Regions from separate parts of the Nitrobacter sp. MLSD-S21 genome, predicted to be linked through region 1. Evidence: predicted binding sites of a transcription regulator. Region 1 holds the regulator's gene; each other region holds the start of a gene.
The links. Region 1 encodes HrcA, which represses chaperone genes, less so after heat shock. Its sites were predicted from a motif close to GTTAGCACTCNCNNNNNGNGAGTGCTAAC; they were not measured.

Region 1 (4,821 bases):
GAAATCCTTGGTCTCGCCGGCCCAGCGCGCGGAATAGATGCCCGGCGCACCGTCAAGTGCGTCGACCACGAGGCCGGAATCGTCGGCAAAAGCCGGAAGCTTTGCGCTCAGGGCCGCAGCGGTCGCCTTGATCCGAGCATTGGCGCGGAAATCATCGCCTGTTTCCTCAGGCTCGCTGAGACCGAGCTCGCCTGCGGAGATTGCCTCGACGCCATACGGCGCAAGTAGCTCGCGCATCTCGGCGAGCTTGCCGGGATTGTGGGTGGCGATCACGAGCTTGCCGGCGATCCGACGATTCATGGCCGATCCTAGAGCCATTTCGACTTTGACGGAATTCAAAGTCAGGCTCCGGTTTCTTGTGTTGACGCAGTTTCTTGACGCGAACCGCTACCCACTCTGCTCGAAAACGCTATTGGAGGAGCATCCCGCGGAGCGCTCGCAGAACGAATCACGCCAACGCCATTTTCTGCAAATCCACCAGCCGTGCGACTCCTTTTTTCGCCAGCGCCATGAGCGCAAAAAATTCGTCGTCGGAAAAAGGTGTCTTCTCGGCGGTTCCCTGCACCTCGATGATGCGTCCCTCGCCGGTCATCACGAAGTTTGCATCGGTGTCGGCTTCCGAATCTTCTGCATAGTCCAGATCGAGGACGGGCGTGCCATTGTAGATACCGCATGAGATCGCTGCGACATTGTCTCGAAGCACGCTGGCCTTGAGCATGTTGCGGGCCTTCATCCAGTTGACGCAGTCGGCTAACGCGACCCATGCGCCGGTAATCGATGCGGTGCGCGTGCCGCCATCGGCCTGAATGACGTCGCAATCGACTGTGATCTGGCGTTCGCCGAGCGCCTCGAGATCGATTGCGGCACGCAAAGAGCGGCCGATCAGGCGCTGGATTTCGACGGTCCGGCCGCCTTGCTTGCCGGCGGAGGCCTCGCGCCGGGTTCGCTCCAGCGTGGCGCGCGGCAGCATTCCGTATTCGGCCGTCACCCAGCCCCGGCCCTGGCCCTTGAGCCACGGCGGCAGCCGCTCCTCTAGCGTCGCGGTGACCAGCACATGGGTATCCCCGAATTTCACCATGCAGGAGCCTTCGGCGTATTTGACCACGCCACGTTCCAGCGACACGGCGCGCAGTTCATCCGGTGCACGGCGGCTAGGCCGCATGGGAACCCTCCAGCTATTCTATGAAAATCGTCGTGCCGTGCTTTTAGGGGTGAGGAGCCGCACCGGCAAGGGTCAGAACTGCGATTGCCAAAGGCTGCTTGTAACTGGTGCGCCGGAGAGACAAACTAGATCCGGTCCCAGGCGCAACAGTCATTATACGCGGGAGATATCGTTGGCCCATCACGATCCGATCGGTCTGATTGCGCCGAACGCCGGGCTTGCCCAGTTGAACGAGCGGTCGCGCGACATTTTTCGGCAGATCGTCGAAAGCTACCTTGCAACGGGCGAACCGGTGGGTTCCCGCAACGTTTCCCGCCTCATCGCGGTGCCGCTCTCGCCAGCGTCGGTCCGCAATGTGATGTCGGACCTCGAACAGCTCGGGCTGATTTATGCACCGCATACCTCAGCCGGCCGCTTGCCGACCGAGCTCGGCCTGCGGTTCTTTGTCGATGCCTTGATGCAGGTCGGCGATCTGACCGAGCCGGAGCGCCAGTCGATCCAGACTCAACTCGCGTCGGTGGGCAAGGCGCAATCGGTCGAGGCTGCATTGGGCGAGGCCTTGACACGGCTGTCCGGATTGACCCGGGCGGCGGCAGTGGTTCTGACGGCGAAATCCAATGTACGGTTGAAGCATATCGAGTTCGTCAGGCTGGAGCCCGACAAGGCGTTGGTCGTGCTGGTCGCCGAAGACGGGCAGGTCGAAAACCGCGTGCTGACGCTCCCCTCCGGCGTCCCGGCTTCGGCGCTGACGGAGGCGTCAAACTTTCTGAACGCTCGAATTCGCGGCCGGACGCTGGCCGAGGCAGGGCTCGAGCTTGAAACCGCGTTGACGCAGAGCAAGGCGGAGCTCGACCAGCTCACACAAAAGATCATCGCGGCAGGAATTGCGAGTTGGTCTGGCGGCGACAGCGACGACCGGCAATTGATCGTGCGCGGCCATGCCAACCTGCTCGGAGATTTGCATGCGATGGAGGACCTTGAGCGCGTGCGGCTGCTGTTCGACGACCTCGAAACCAAGCGCGGCGTGATCGATCTGCTTGGCCGCGCCGAACGCGCCGACGGCGTAAGGATCTTTATCGGTTCGGAGAACAAGCTGTTCTCGCTGTCCGGATCCTCGACGATCATCGCGCCCTACAGCGACGGCGCCGGCCACATCGTCGGCGTTCTCGGAGTGATCGGACCGACCCGGCTGAACTACGCGCGCGTGATCCCGATGGTGGATTACGCGGCCCGCATTGTCAGCCAGATGCTCGGCGGCTGAGCCCGCCCGCCGCCCTGCGCTTGATTTTTACGCCTGAAGCACGATATCCCGCACGACCATCCCTTTTAATTCGAGACCATGTGCAAGAAGGCTGTGTAATGACCGATTCCGACGGCAAATCAAACAATTCCGGCGATCCGGCTCCGGAGGCCGAGCCAGTGGTATCCAAGCCTTACATTATGCCCGACGATCCTGAGGAGGGGGCGGTTGAAGCGCTGACCAAGGAGGTCGCGGACGCCAAGGACCGGATGCTGCGCACGTTGGCGGAGATGGAAAACCTGCGCAAGCGCACCGCGCGAGAGGTGTCGGACGCGCGGACCTACGGCATCTCGGGGTTCGCTCGCGACGTGCTGGATATTGCCGACAATCTGCAACGCGCGCTTGATGCGGTGTCCGCCGAGGCACGCGCGGCCGCCGACCCCGGACTCAAAGCCCTGATCGAGGGCGTGGAGTTGACCGAACGCTCGCTGCACAACGCGCTGGAAAAACACGGTGTGAAGCGGTTCGATCCGGCTGGTGAAAAATTCGATCCCAACGTCCATCAGGCCATGTACGAAGTTCCCGATTCGTCCATCCCCGTCGGCACGGTCGCGCAGGTCATTCAGGCCGGCTACATGATCGGCGAGCGGGTGTTGCGTCCGGCGCTGGTAGGTGTTGCGAAGGGCGGAGCCAAGGCAGCCGCGTCCGAATGAATCCGCCCGTTCGCGGGCTTACCAATATTATGTCCTCGGGCTTGAATGCGAGAATCAAACACCACTGGCCGATATTGGTTGCTGGTCGAGTTTTGAATTCGACATTCACGCCCGGGACGCGCGGCTAGGTGGGTCGCGAATGTCAAATTCACTCCACTAGCGCGGCCGGATACCGTCACGAACCGCGCGGAAGCGCGAAAAAGCTTCAGACCACCCATCCCGCGGCGTACTTCCGATCAGACGCATTGCCGTTTTTCCGCTGCCAAACACCAGCCACTGCACGACCGTCACTGGCGTATTCGTTCGTGTGTTCGTGCCGTCGATCCGCGTTTCAAAACCGGGCGATCCGTTGATCCGCATCGACTCCGACATGGTGATACGTCCCTCACGCAGGTTCGGGATCGTGGCCGCGATGTCGCGCGCAAATCTGTCCCGGTCGTCCGGTCGTTCAGGGACCGAACCGATCGGGCTGATAATCATAAAGGCTTTGCTGTCGATGTCGTTTTCTGCTTCTGCGTCGGAAAGCAGGATAACTGCTCCTGGTGCCAGCGTGCGGATCAATTTGAAGGAGCTCAATTCGCTCAGCTTGAAGGGCAGCAGGCCGAGTTGCTCCTCGACCGGTACGTCCTTGCGCAAGGCGACCGTTGCGAACATCTTTCGCACCGCTTCATCGGAATAGATCTTTCCGACGTTCTCTGGCACCTGCGCTGCGACGTATCCGGAAAATGTGCCGCCCGAAATTACCATTGAATAGCGCCGGACATTGTCGTCGCCGTTCTTGGCCGCCTCGACGATGAAATAACCCTGTCCGCTCGCCGTCTCGAGGCCTTGTGGCTTCTGGCCTCGAGGGTCGGCCACGTTCGATTTGGCGACGTTTTCCACGTCTCTGAAGGCGGTGACGGGGAGTTCGGCGACGATGACCTTGACCCGCTGATCCGCGGTTTCGAAACCCGGAAATGTCTTTGCCGGGGTCAGACCTATCAGCGGAACCAGCCCGATCCGGCTGCCCGGCGCATAGACCACGTCGTCGGCGAGGGCCGAATTTGCGCTGCTCAATATGCAAAGAGCGATCAATACGTGCAGAAGGTGTCTCATGCGCGCTTATTGGATTTGCATTAAGGCCGTTCAATGATCGCCAGGTCGGCGGTGCTGGAAGGAGATTTGACTGCCGCCTCAAGCGCATGATTCGTCGGCAATCGGCCGAACCTCTCGTCGCTGTTGTGCGGCGGCCTACCACCGTTTTGATTATGAGGCCAAGGTGTCCGGTGAGGCTGGGTTAATTATCTGCCTATTCGGGCCGTCTCTGGCTGTCCGGGATTGCAAAAGAATTGCGTTTTCATCCGGTGGAGAGTGGTCTGGTCCTTGCAGCCCCCACCCCCCCTCCTATATGAGGCTCACCGTCGCTAATCGCGAGTAATTGATATCTGGGGGTCTGGATGAGGGTGCCGTCAGGGCCTGGCCGGACTGCCGCAACAAGAAGGATATGAGGACCATGGGAAAGGTCATTGGGATCGACCTCGGCACCACGAATTCGTGCGTGGCGGTAATGGACGGCAAGACGCCGAAAGTCATCGAAAACGCGGAAGGGATGCGGACTACGCCGTCCATCGTTGCCTTTAGCGACGATGGCGAGCGTCTCGTCGGGCAGCCGGCCAAGCGCCAGGCTGTGACTAATCCCGAGCGGACCATTTTCGCCGTCAAGCGTC
Region 2 (4,821 bases), on a different contig from region 1:
AACGGTGACGTTCTCGAGTTTCATGCCGAGCTCGTCGGAAATGAGCTGGCTGTTGGTCAGGATGGCGATGTCCTCCAGCATGGCCTTGCGGCGATCACCGAAGCCGGGTGCCTTCACTGCGGCCACTTTCAGGCCGCCACGAAGCCGATTGACCACCAGCGCGGCCAGCGCTTCGCCTTCGACATCTTCCGCGACGATCAGCAGCGGCTTGCCGGATTTCACAACCGCCTCGAGCACCGGCAGCAAAGTTTGGAGGCCGGTCAGCTTTTTCTCGTGTAGCAGGATGTAGGCGTCGTTGAGCTCGGCCGCCATTTTCTCCGCATTGGTGATGAAGTAAGGGCTAAGATAGCCGCGGTCGAACTTCATGCCCTCCACGATATCGACGTCGGTTTCGAGCGACTTGTTCTCCTCGACGGTGATGACGCCATCATTGCCGACCTTCTGCATCGCCTGCGCGATCATCTTGCCGATCGAGGCGTCGCCATTGGACGAGATGGTGCCGACCTGAGCGACTTCGGCCGAGGACGCCACCGCCTTCGCGCGCTTCCCGATGTCCTTCACCACGGCGGCGACGGCGATGTCGATGCCGCGCTTGAGATCCATGGGATTCATGCCGGCGGCAACTGCCTTCGCGCCCTCGCGGACGATGGCCTGTGCCAGCACCGTGGCGGTCGTGGTGCCGTCGCCGGCGAGATCGTTGGTCTTGGAGGCGACCTCGCGCACCATCTGGGCGCCCATGTTCTCGAACTTGTCCTCGAGTTCGATCTCCTTGGCAACGGTGACGCCGTCTTTGGTAATGCGGGGCGCGCCGAAGCTCTTTTCGATCACGACATTGCGGCCTTTCGGGCCGAGGGTCACCTTCACAGCGTCGGCGAGGATATCGACGCCGCGCAGCATGCGTTGGCGCGCGTCGCCGGAAAACTTGACGTCTTTGGCGGCCATTGAATGTTACTCCTGGTTTGTTGTGTGCCGCTTCCCTTGGGCGTCTTTGCCGAGCATAGCCGTTCGAAGAACGGCGTCGCTTCGCACCTATGCCGGCATCCATCGTTTTGAAAGATGGATGCCCGGATCATGTCCGGACATGACGCTTCAATCGAAGCGGTTGATTGCGGAGGGACGCTAGCCGACGATGCCCATGAGGTCGGATTCCTTCATGACGAGGAGGTCCTGGCCGTCGAGCTTGATCTCGGTGCCCGACCACTTGCCGAACAGCACCTTGTCGCCGACCTTGACATCGATCGGCGTGAGCTTTCCGGTTTCGTCGCGTCCGCCGGGACCAACGGCCACGACCTCGCCCTGGGAGGGCTTTTCCTTTGCCGTGTCGGGAATGATGATGCCGCCTTTAGTCTTTTCCTCGGCATCAATCCGTTTGACCACAACACGGTCATGCAGCGGACGAAATTTGGTCTTAGCCATAACGCTCCTCCGGGGGGTTCGCAGGACTCTGAATTGCCATCGATGGATGCATGCGCTCTGATTCACGACGGCCGAGCGATTCGTATCTTTTTGGCAATCATATTCCGAGAGTGCTATTCGTGGGCGGGGATATGGCTTGGCAGCCATGCTGTCAAGCAAGCCTCTTAAGCCGTTGGTGAGGGCGTGTAGGATAGACGCAAGCATGTCGTAGCTTCTCCGCCTTGGCGAGTGCGGGTGCTGCGATCTCATTTTTTAGGTCCGGCTGCTGGGGGCACAGCGGTCGGAAATTCGGTCGGGGTATTTACAATGGTCAAATCAGACGGCGGACGCGCGGCTTTGAACCTTGGGGCGGCCGCGGCCCTGGCGGTGTTTCTCGGCGGATGCGGGTCGTTCGGCTCGATCGGACTGTCGCCGCAGCCGGCGCCCCCGCCGCCCGTCGAGCCCGAGATCCCGGCCACGGTCCGTGCCGAGGAACTGGTCGGACGGTGGGGTCTTGCGTCCTATCAAAATCCGAACGACCGGTCTCGGACCGAGGCCGCGGCCAGGGCGCAGTGCAAAAATCCTTACGTGATCAGCGCAGGCGGCAATGGCGGCGTCATCATGCATCTTGCCGACGAGGCGACGCCGCAGGAGTTGCGGCTTAAGGGTAGCCAGAGTGGCAAGAACTACATCGGGCCGGAAGGCCCCCCCGGCGGTCCAAAAGATCGCGAGATCGTCTCCTTCGACGGCCACGTGCTCATCACGCGCTTCATCGACCCGGATGCGGCGACCCGCTACGGCAACATGGTTTATATCCGCTGTACGCCTGCGGCCGCGTCGGCCCCCCGCCACACGGCGGCAAAGCCACAGGCCCATTAGCCGGGCTACGCGCGATCGATTCAAACCAAATGCCCGGCGCGACGGCCGGGCATTCTCAATGAGGGATGTGACGCTTCCTGAGGCTAACCGAACAGCGCGTCGATGTCGTCCTGGGAAGCGTGTCCCTCGTCGCCTTCGAGCTTCGGACCGTTCAGCAGCTTCGCATCGCCGACGCGATCGTCGACGATCGGTGGAGCATGGGCACGGATGGCGTCCACACCGCCCCAGATATCCATCATGACATTGATATGATGCTCGATGAACTTCATCGTGCTCATCACCTTGGCAATGCGCTGGCCGGTGAGATCCTGGAAATTGCATGCCTCGAAAATCGAGATCACGCGCTCCTGGATTTCCTCGCTCAGCAACCGAGCCTGCTCCGGCGACGCCGCCTTCGACAGCGCGCTGGCCGACTGATCGATCGCTTCAGCCGCCTCCAGGATGTGTTGGGTCGCTTGCTCGGTACCTCCTACCACGGCGCCAAGCTCGTCGGTCACCTTCGCCATCTCGTCGCCGCTGAAACTCTTGCCATGTAGAACCGCGATTTCCTGCTTGGTGCGGCTGATGGCGTCGTAGATCAGATCAAGTTCGGTCTTGAGCTTTTCGCATTGCTCGATTTGTGCGCGATAGGTTTGCAGCAGCATTTGTGCTTCGGCGACCTCGCGGCTGGTGGTCCCGTCATTGGCCGCTCCGGCCGCTTCGTCCGGGCCGTCGAGGCTCGGAGCTCCCATCTGTTGGCGGATCGCCCGCAACTCCGCCATGATTTCACGATGCACCGGCATTGGCGCATCGTCGACGACGGCTGTAATAACCGGCGTGCCGCCGTTCAGGATTTCCTCGACGCGGAAGCGCTTGCGTTGAACAGCCATCATATTCCCCGGCTTTTGGACTCGATTGCCTTTTACACCGGCGTGTTTTAACGCCCGGTTCATGCGGGAACTGTTCGCGACGAATCCGCACGAATCCGCAGCGCGCAGAGCGTTTTCGTTCATGGAAAATAAACGCTACGGGAAAGAACCCCGTCATATCGACGGCGTGGTGAATCAAGCCGCCGTTCCGTTTACCAAACCGACGCGGTTTTAATTCTTAATCGCTGTGCGGGAGGGATGCGCCATTGACGTGACTCCCAGCGACCATCCACGGCAAAACAGTGCAGAGTACGTCGATGTTCAGACACATATCCTTCGCGCTCCTTGCGGGCGTGTCGCTTGCCGGCCTCGGGATCCAGCAGGCTTTTGCAAGAGACCCACAGGCCAGGTTCTTCACCCAGCCGACCGCCGTCTACGCCGATCAATCCACGCCGCAGCCGTCCGAGCAGCGCCTTGCATATGCCGAGCGGCCCAACATGGGCGGCGGCTTCATCGAGTCGCTGTTTGGAGATGTCCAGCAACAGGGATCGCATTATCCGCAACAGCGCTATGATTCGCGCCCGCTCTATGCGCCGCAACCGCAGCAGATCATGCTGCAGCAGGACGCGAGCGAGGCCGCTCATCCCGCATTCGATCCGAAATTCGAGAGGCAGCTCGTCGAATATCACGGCAAGGAAGCCGCCGGCACCATCATCATCGATACGTCGAGCAAGTTCCTTTACCTCGTGCAAGGCGGCGGCACGGCGCTTCGCTACGGAGTTGGCGTCGGCAAGCCCGGTTTTCTGTGGGCGGGCGTCAAGACGGTATCAGCGAAGAAGGAATGGCCCGCCTGGACCCCGCCTGCAGAGATGCTGAAGCGCCGCCCCGATCTTCCTCGCCACATGGAGGGCGGCCCCCAGAACCCGCTTGGCGCTCGCGCGATGTATCTCGGCTCATCGCTCTACCGCATCCACGGTTCCAACGAGCCGTGGACAATCGGCACCAACGTATCGTCCGGCTGCATCCGGATGCGCAACCAGGACGTCATCGATCTCTATGATCGGGTTCGCATTGGCGTCAGAGTGGTTGTGATCTGACGCCCGATCATCTTCCCAGATGACAACGGCCGCCTAGAGCCCCGTTTCTGACGGAATCAGAAGCGGGGCTCTCAGATTTGATCTGACGCGTTTTCTTCACACGAACCGGTATCCACTTCGCTCGAAAACGCTCCAGCCGTTGTGCTGTTGAGGACCGGAGACGTCAGGTGTCCTCTCCTTCGTCGAAGTCATCGAAATCGTCGAAGTCTTCGGCATCGATATCGTCCTGATCATGATCATGGTCATGGTCTTGGTCGAGTGAGCCAGTCTGCGATGGGTTGCCGTGCCGTTGCGATCCGAGGTCGTTCACACCGGCATCGCGTGCCAGATTGCTTCCTGATTGATCGCCGGCGCCGCCCGACGGGTTGGACGACCTGCCGAGGCTGCCGGAATCGCCGAAGCTGCTGGCACGGGCTTCGCCGCCGCCCATCATGGAGCGGATGCTATTGAGAAGCAGACCGCCGCCCACGGCTCCCGCGGCGGCGGCCGCCGCCGTTCCGAGAAACGAGCCGCCGCCCGCTTGCGGAGGCGGCGTGCCATAGGGCGAATGGCCGGCTCCCTGATCAAAGCGTCCGGCTTGTCCGGTTTGCTGCAACGCCTCA
Region 3 (4,821 bases), on a different contig from region 1:
GTGTTACGCAGCGCTCTTTCGTTGCAGCGCCTCGCGGACAAGCGGCAGGCGGTCGTTGCCGAAATACATATCGGTCTTGCTAAGAAAGATCGTCGGCGATCCGAACGCGCCACGCGCGATCGCCTCGTCGGTATTAGCCTTGAGTTCGTTCTTGATGCCCTCATCTCCAATGCCGGTCAGAAGCTTTTCAGGGTCGATGTCGAGCGACCTGCAAATCTCGGCCAGCACCGGCTCACGCGAGATGTCCTTGTCATCGCGCCAATAGGCTTCAAACACCGATCTGGCGAACGGCACCATCGCGTCGTTGCCAAGCCAGAGACAGCCGCGCATGGCTTTGATGCTGTTTACGGGGAACACAGTCGGCGGTATCTTGATCGCAAGTCCCGCCAACCGCGCCCAATCCGCGAGATCTTTCTTCATGTAGCGAACCTTCGCCGCCACCGGATTTTCCCGCGAGGCATAGACGCTCGGGTTGATGGCATTGAATATTCCGCCGACCAAAACCGGCCGCCACGAAATCTGCTCACCGAACTCCTTTGCCAGCGGCTGGATGTTGTGGAAAGCGAGATAGGTCCAGGGACTGGAGCAATCGAAGAAGAATTCGATCATGGACTGCTTCCTTTATTTTCGTGCCACGGCTTGGCCCGACCATCCCTGTCTTGTCAACTATGGCTCAAGATCAACGTGAAGGCGGACATGATGTCACAACATTGATCAATAGGATTGAATCGTCACACTTTCATGCAGCTTCACACGATAGCCGGCCTGCAATGCGCGCATGGTGGATGGTGGCGTGATCAACCGGGGGCCTGCAAGCGGCAAGCTCGCCTCGCAATAGCCATCAAAGCTCCACAGCAACGGTCGTGCACCCACAATCAAATAATTTTGTTCACCCGCGCGCACCATCGCTCCGTCCGGCAATTCGTTGATCGGCATCGAAAGCGAATGCAGTCGCTTCGTGCGGCCATCGAGCCGTTCCACGTGAAGAACTGCGTCTATTGAAGGCGCTGACGCATAGCGGGCACGATTGCCTCGTTTCCACGCGGCACGAAACGCATTTGCATCCGCGCGCCGGCAATGGAAGCACGGGCGGTGTCCGCCGGATCGTGAATGATTCCACGGTTGCCGGTGAAGGCGCCGCGCTGCGACACCGCGACAATGTCGCCTGAAGGCATGACACGGTTTTGCAAAGGATGCATGAACCTTTCGAACCATGACGTGAGTTTTCTTGACCTGTTGCCGGCGAGAACGATGAAGAATTCTATGCTGCGCCGTCACGCAACGGCGGGGCGAAGGCAAGGTCGAGATCCCACGGGAAATAAATCCAGGTGTCCTGCGAAACCTCGGTGATAAACGTGTCAACCAACGGTTTGCCGAGGGGCTTGGCGTAGACGGTAGCGAAATGTGCGTCCGGAATCATGCTCCGCACGACTCGCGCTGTAGCGCCGGTATCGACAAGATCGTCGACAATCAGAAGATCCTTGCCGGTGCCGCCGCCGAGTTTCGCGGTCGCATCTGAGATGCCTTTCAGCACTTTCAGTTCGCCTTTGCGGATATGGTCGTAGCTTGTGACACACACCGTGTCGATCACGCGGACGCCGAGTTCGCGCGCCACGATCGCTGCCGGGACGAGACCACCGCGGGTGATAGCGACCACTGCATGGAAGGGTCCTGTCTCGTTCAGCCGCCAGGTCAGCGCGCGGCAGTCACGATGAAACTGGTCCCAGGACACCGGAAAAGCCTTGTTGGGCGTTTTGTTAGCAGTCACTTGGTGGTTTCCGTCACAAGTCTTTTTGCAAGAGCAGAAATCTCGCTCATCATATCCAGAATTTTTGGTCTGAGTGCGAGACGCCAAACCGATGGGCCATTTACTGAGGCACTTTGAGTGCCGTCAGCATCGCTCTGATTGCGTCCATTGCCGCCGTCAGCTTGGCCTGATCGCGGGATCGCACCACAAGGCTCGTGTTCGGCTTGCCGTTTTCGTCGAGGAAGGGATAACTGCCGATGGTGGTGTCCGGGTGCGCCTCGGCGATCTCGCGCAGCGGCGTGCCGATGTCACCTTCCCGGCAATTGCCGCGCACCGATTCCGACAGCATCCGCTCGCCCACCTGCAGCGACGGCGCGACGATATCCATCATCGCTTGCATGATCGATGGCACTCCCGCCATGACAATGACATTGCCGATCCTGAAACCGGGCGCCAGAATGGTTGCGCTCTGAATCGGTTCGGACCCCCGGGGAAGGCGCGCCATCCGCAACCGCGCCTCATTCAACTCGCCGGGCTTCTGGTAACGCTCCTTGAAACGCGCCACCACCTCGGGATGATAATCGATGCTGACGTCCAAGGCTTTCGCGATACTGTCGGCGGTGATGTCGTCATGCGTGGGGCCGATGCCTCCGGTCGTGAAGACGTAGGTGTAACGCGCGCGAAGCGCGTTCAACGCCGCGACGATATCGGACTCATTGTCGGCAACGATGCGTACCTCCTTGAGGTCAATTCCGATATTGGTCAGGTATTCCGCAATGAATCCGATGTTCTTGTCCTTCGTCCGGCCGGACAAGATTTCGTCTCCGATCACTAAAACGCCCGCGGTGACAATATCACCCATCACCTCTCCTCGCCGTCAGCAGGTACTTGTCCCTCGCCCGGAACCTGCCGCTTCATGGCGAACCCGCCGCATCATTGCGGAGCGTACGGCGCGCATTCGGGATCATCACATGACGCGCAGCCGCGCCAGCGTCAAGACGTGCGCCTTGACTGCGCAACAACAGAGGCCGCAGCGCTCCATCGTCAAGGCCCTCAATGCAGACAGAACACGCCATCCACCGCGCGCAATTCAGCAGGCTTGATCAGCCTCGAATGCGCGACCGTCACCGAAACCAGCGGTCCATCGAGTTGCTTCTCCCAAAAAGCGAGGAAGTCGCACAACACCGGAAATTTCGGGAACATGTCGTAATTCTGCCAGACGTAGCTCTGCAATAACCACTGGCGATCGGGGCGGCGGTACAGGATCTCGGCCGTCGTCAGGCCATAGCCGAGCACTTGCTTACGAAAATCATCCGAAACGCCGCGGGACTGCACGTCATGCTTCGTGACCATCTCAACCTCCTTGAAGGCTGCGCTATCGGCGAAGTGACGGGCCGGTTCCCCGATAACGCTCCATTCCTCCGTAATCCGCGGTCTGGACTGGTTTTGATGCGCGGATCATCTGGAAAATGTGACATACGAAGCCGGAATCACAAATGAAAAAAATAAAGAAACCAGCAATTAACCAAGTTCTAGCAGCAGCTTACTGCATCTGCTAACAATGCTCTGCACGGTGGGTTAAATTGACGACCAGGCGCTGGCAGTCTCCATCTTTGATTGCTTAAAAAATACGTCTCGGACCCTTGCCCACACCCTGCACCGGGCTTATGTCCTGTCCGGTTAGCTAGCACTCGCTTGTGTTGACTGCTAAAACTCAGAACATCCCAAATTTTCAATATCTTAGGAGGACTGCATGAAATTCCGTCCGCTTCACGACCGCGTCGTGGTCAAGCGCATCGACGCTGAAGAGAAGACCGCAGGCGGCATTATCATTCCCGACACGGCCAAGGAAAAGCCCTCGCAGGGCGAGGTCGTAGCCGTCGGCCCCGGCGGCCGCGACGAGTCCGGCAAGCTGATCCCGATCGATCTCAAGGTCGGCGACAAGGTGCTGTTCGGCAAGTGGTCCGGCACCGAGGTGAAGATCGACGGCCAGGATCTTCTCATCATGAAGGAGTCCGACATCATGGGCGTCCTCACCGACGCCGCGCCTGCCAAGAAAAAGGCCGCCTGAGCGCCATCCCCTTCAAAATCATTCAAAGGAAATATCCAATATGTCAGCCAAAGATGTCAAATTCGGCGTCGAAGCTCGCGACAAGATGCTGCGCGGCGTGGACATCCTCGCCAACGCGGTGAAGGTGACACTCGGTCCGAAGGGCCGCAACGTGGTGCTCGAAAAGTCATTTGGCGCGCCCCGCATCACCAAGGACGGCGTCACCGTCGCCAAGGAAATCGAGCTTGACGACAAGTTCGAGAACATGGGCGCGCAGATGGTGCGCGAAGTCGCCTCCAAGTCCGCTGACGCGGCCGGTGACGGCACCACCACCGCGACGGTTCTGGCTCAGGCGATCGTGAGGGAAGGCGCCAAGTCGGTCGCCGCCGGCATGAACCCGATGGACCTGAAGCGCGGCATTGATCTGGCCGTCGACGCCGTGGTCGCTGACCTCGTCCGGAATTCCAAGAAGGTCACCTCGAACGAAGAAATCGCCCAGGTCGGCACCATCTCGGCCAACGGCGATTCCGAAATCGGCAAATTCCTCGCCGACGCCATGAAGAAGGTCGGCAACGAGGGCGTCATCACGGTTGAAGAAGCCAAATCGCTCGAGACCGAACTCGACGTCGTCGAGGGCATGCAGTTCGACCGCGGCTACATCTCCCCCTACTTCGTCACCAACGCCGAAAAGATGCGCGTTGAGATGGACGACGCCTACATCCTTATCAACGAGAAGAAGCTCTCCTCGCTGAACGAGCTGCTGCCGCTGCTCGAGGCCGTGGTGCAGACCGGCAAGCCGCTGGTGATCGTCGCCGAAGACGTCGAAGGCGAAGCGCTTGCGACGCTGGTGGTCAACCGCCTGCGCGGCGGCCTCAAGGTCGCGGCCGTCAAGGCTCCGGGCTTCGGCGACCGCCGCAAGGCCATGCTGCAGGACATCGCTATCCTGACCGGCGGTCAGGCGATCAGCGAAGATCTCGGCATCAAGCTCGAGAACGTCACGCTGCAGATGCTCGGCCGCGCCAAG

Region 2: the regulator HrcA is predicted to act here: its motif matches at 1,506-1,534, upstream of groES (co-chaperone GroES).
Region 3: the regulator HrcA is predicted to act here: its motif matches at 3,431-3,459, upstream of groES (co-chaperone GroES).

The regions. Positions count from the first base shown of each region.
Region 1 covers NZ_JBXASZ010000004.1:176,302-181,122, forward strand. Annotated here, with positions in the region: gene rdgB (RdgB/HAM1 family non-canonical purine NTP pyrophosphatase) at 1-300, opposite strand, end outside; gene rph (ribonuclease PH) at 449-1,162, opposite strand; gene hrcA (heat-inducible transcriptional repressor HrcA) at 1,335-2,423, shown strand; gene grpE (nucleotide exchange factor GrpE) at 2,522-3,115, shown strand; gene AC1RT6_RS14105 (hypothetical protein) at 3,272-4,210, opposite strand; gene dnaK (molecular chaperone DnaK) at 4,608-4,821, shown strand, end outside.
Region 2 covers NZ_JBXASZ010000003.1:365,418-370,238, reverse strand. Annotated here, with positions in the region: gene groL (chaperonin GroEL) at 1-942, opposite strand, end outside; gene groES (co-chaperone GroES) at 1,120-1,416, opposite strand; gene AC1RT6_RS11735 (hypothetical protein) at 1,723-2,274, shown strand; gene AC1RT6_RS11730 (protein phosphatase CheZ) at 2,358-3,143, opposite strand; gene AC1RT6_RS11725 (L,D-transpeptidase) at 3,440-4,219, shown strand; gene AC1RT6_RS11720 (DUF2076 domain-containing protein) at 4,383-4,821, opposite strand, start outside.
Region 3 covers NZ_JBXASZ010000001.1:168,172-172,992, reverse strand. Annotated here, with positions in the region: gene AC1RT6_RS00790 (2-hydroxychromene-2-carboxylate isomerase) at 4-609, opposite strand; partial or broken gene AC1RT6_RS00785 (hypothetical protein) at 715-1,199, opposite strand; gene gpt (xanthine phosphoribosyltransferase) at 1,262-1,768, opposite strand; gene AC1RT6_RS00775 (competence/damage-inducible protein A) at 1,869-2,609, opposite strand; gene AC1RT6_RS00770 (usg protein) at 2,801-3,100, opposite strand; gene groES (co-chaperone GroES) at 3,501-3,818, shown strand; gene groL (chaperonin GroEL) at 3,859-4,821, shown strand, end outside.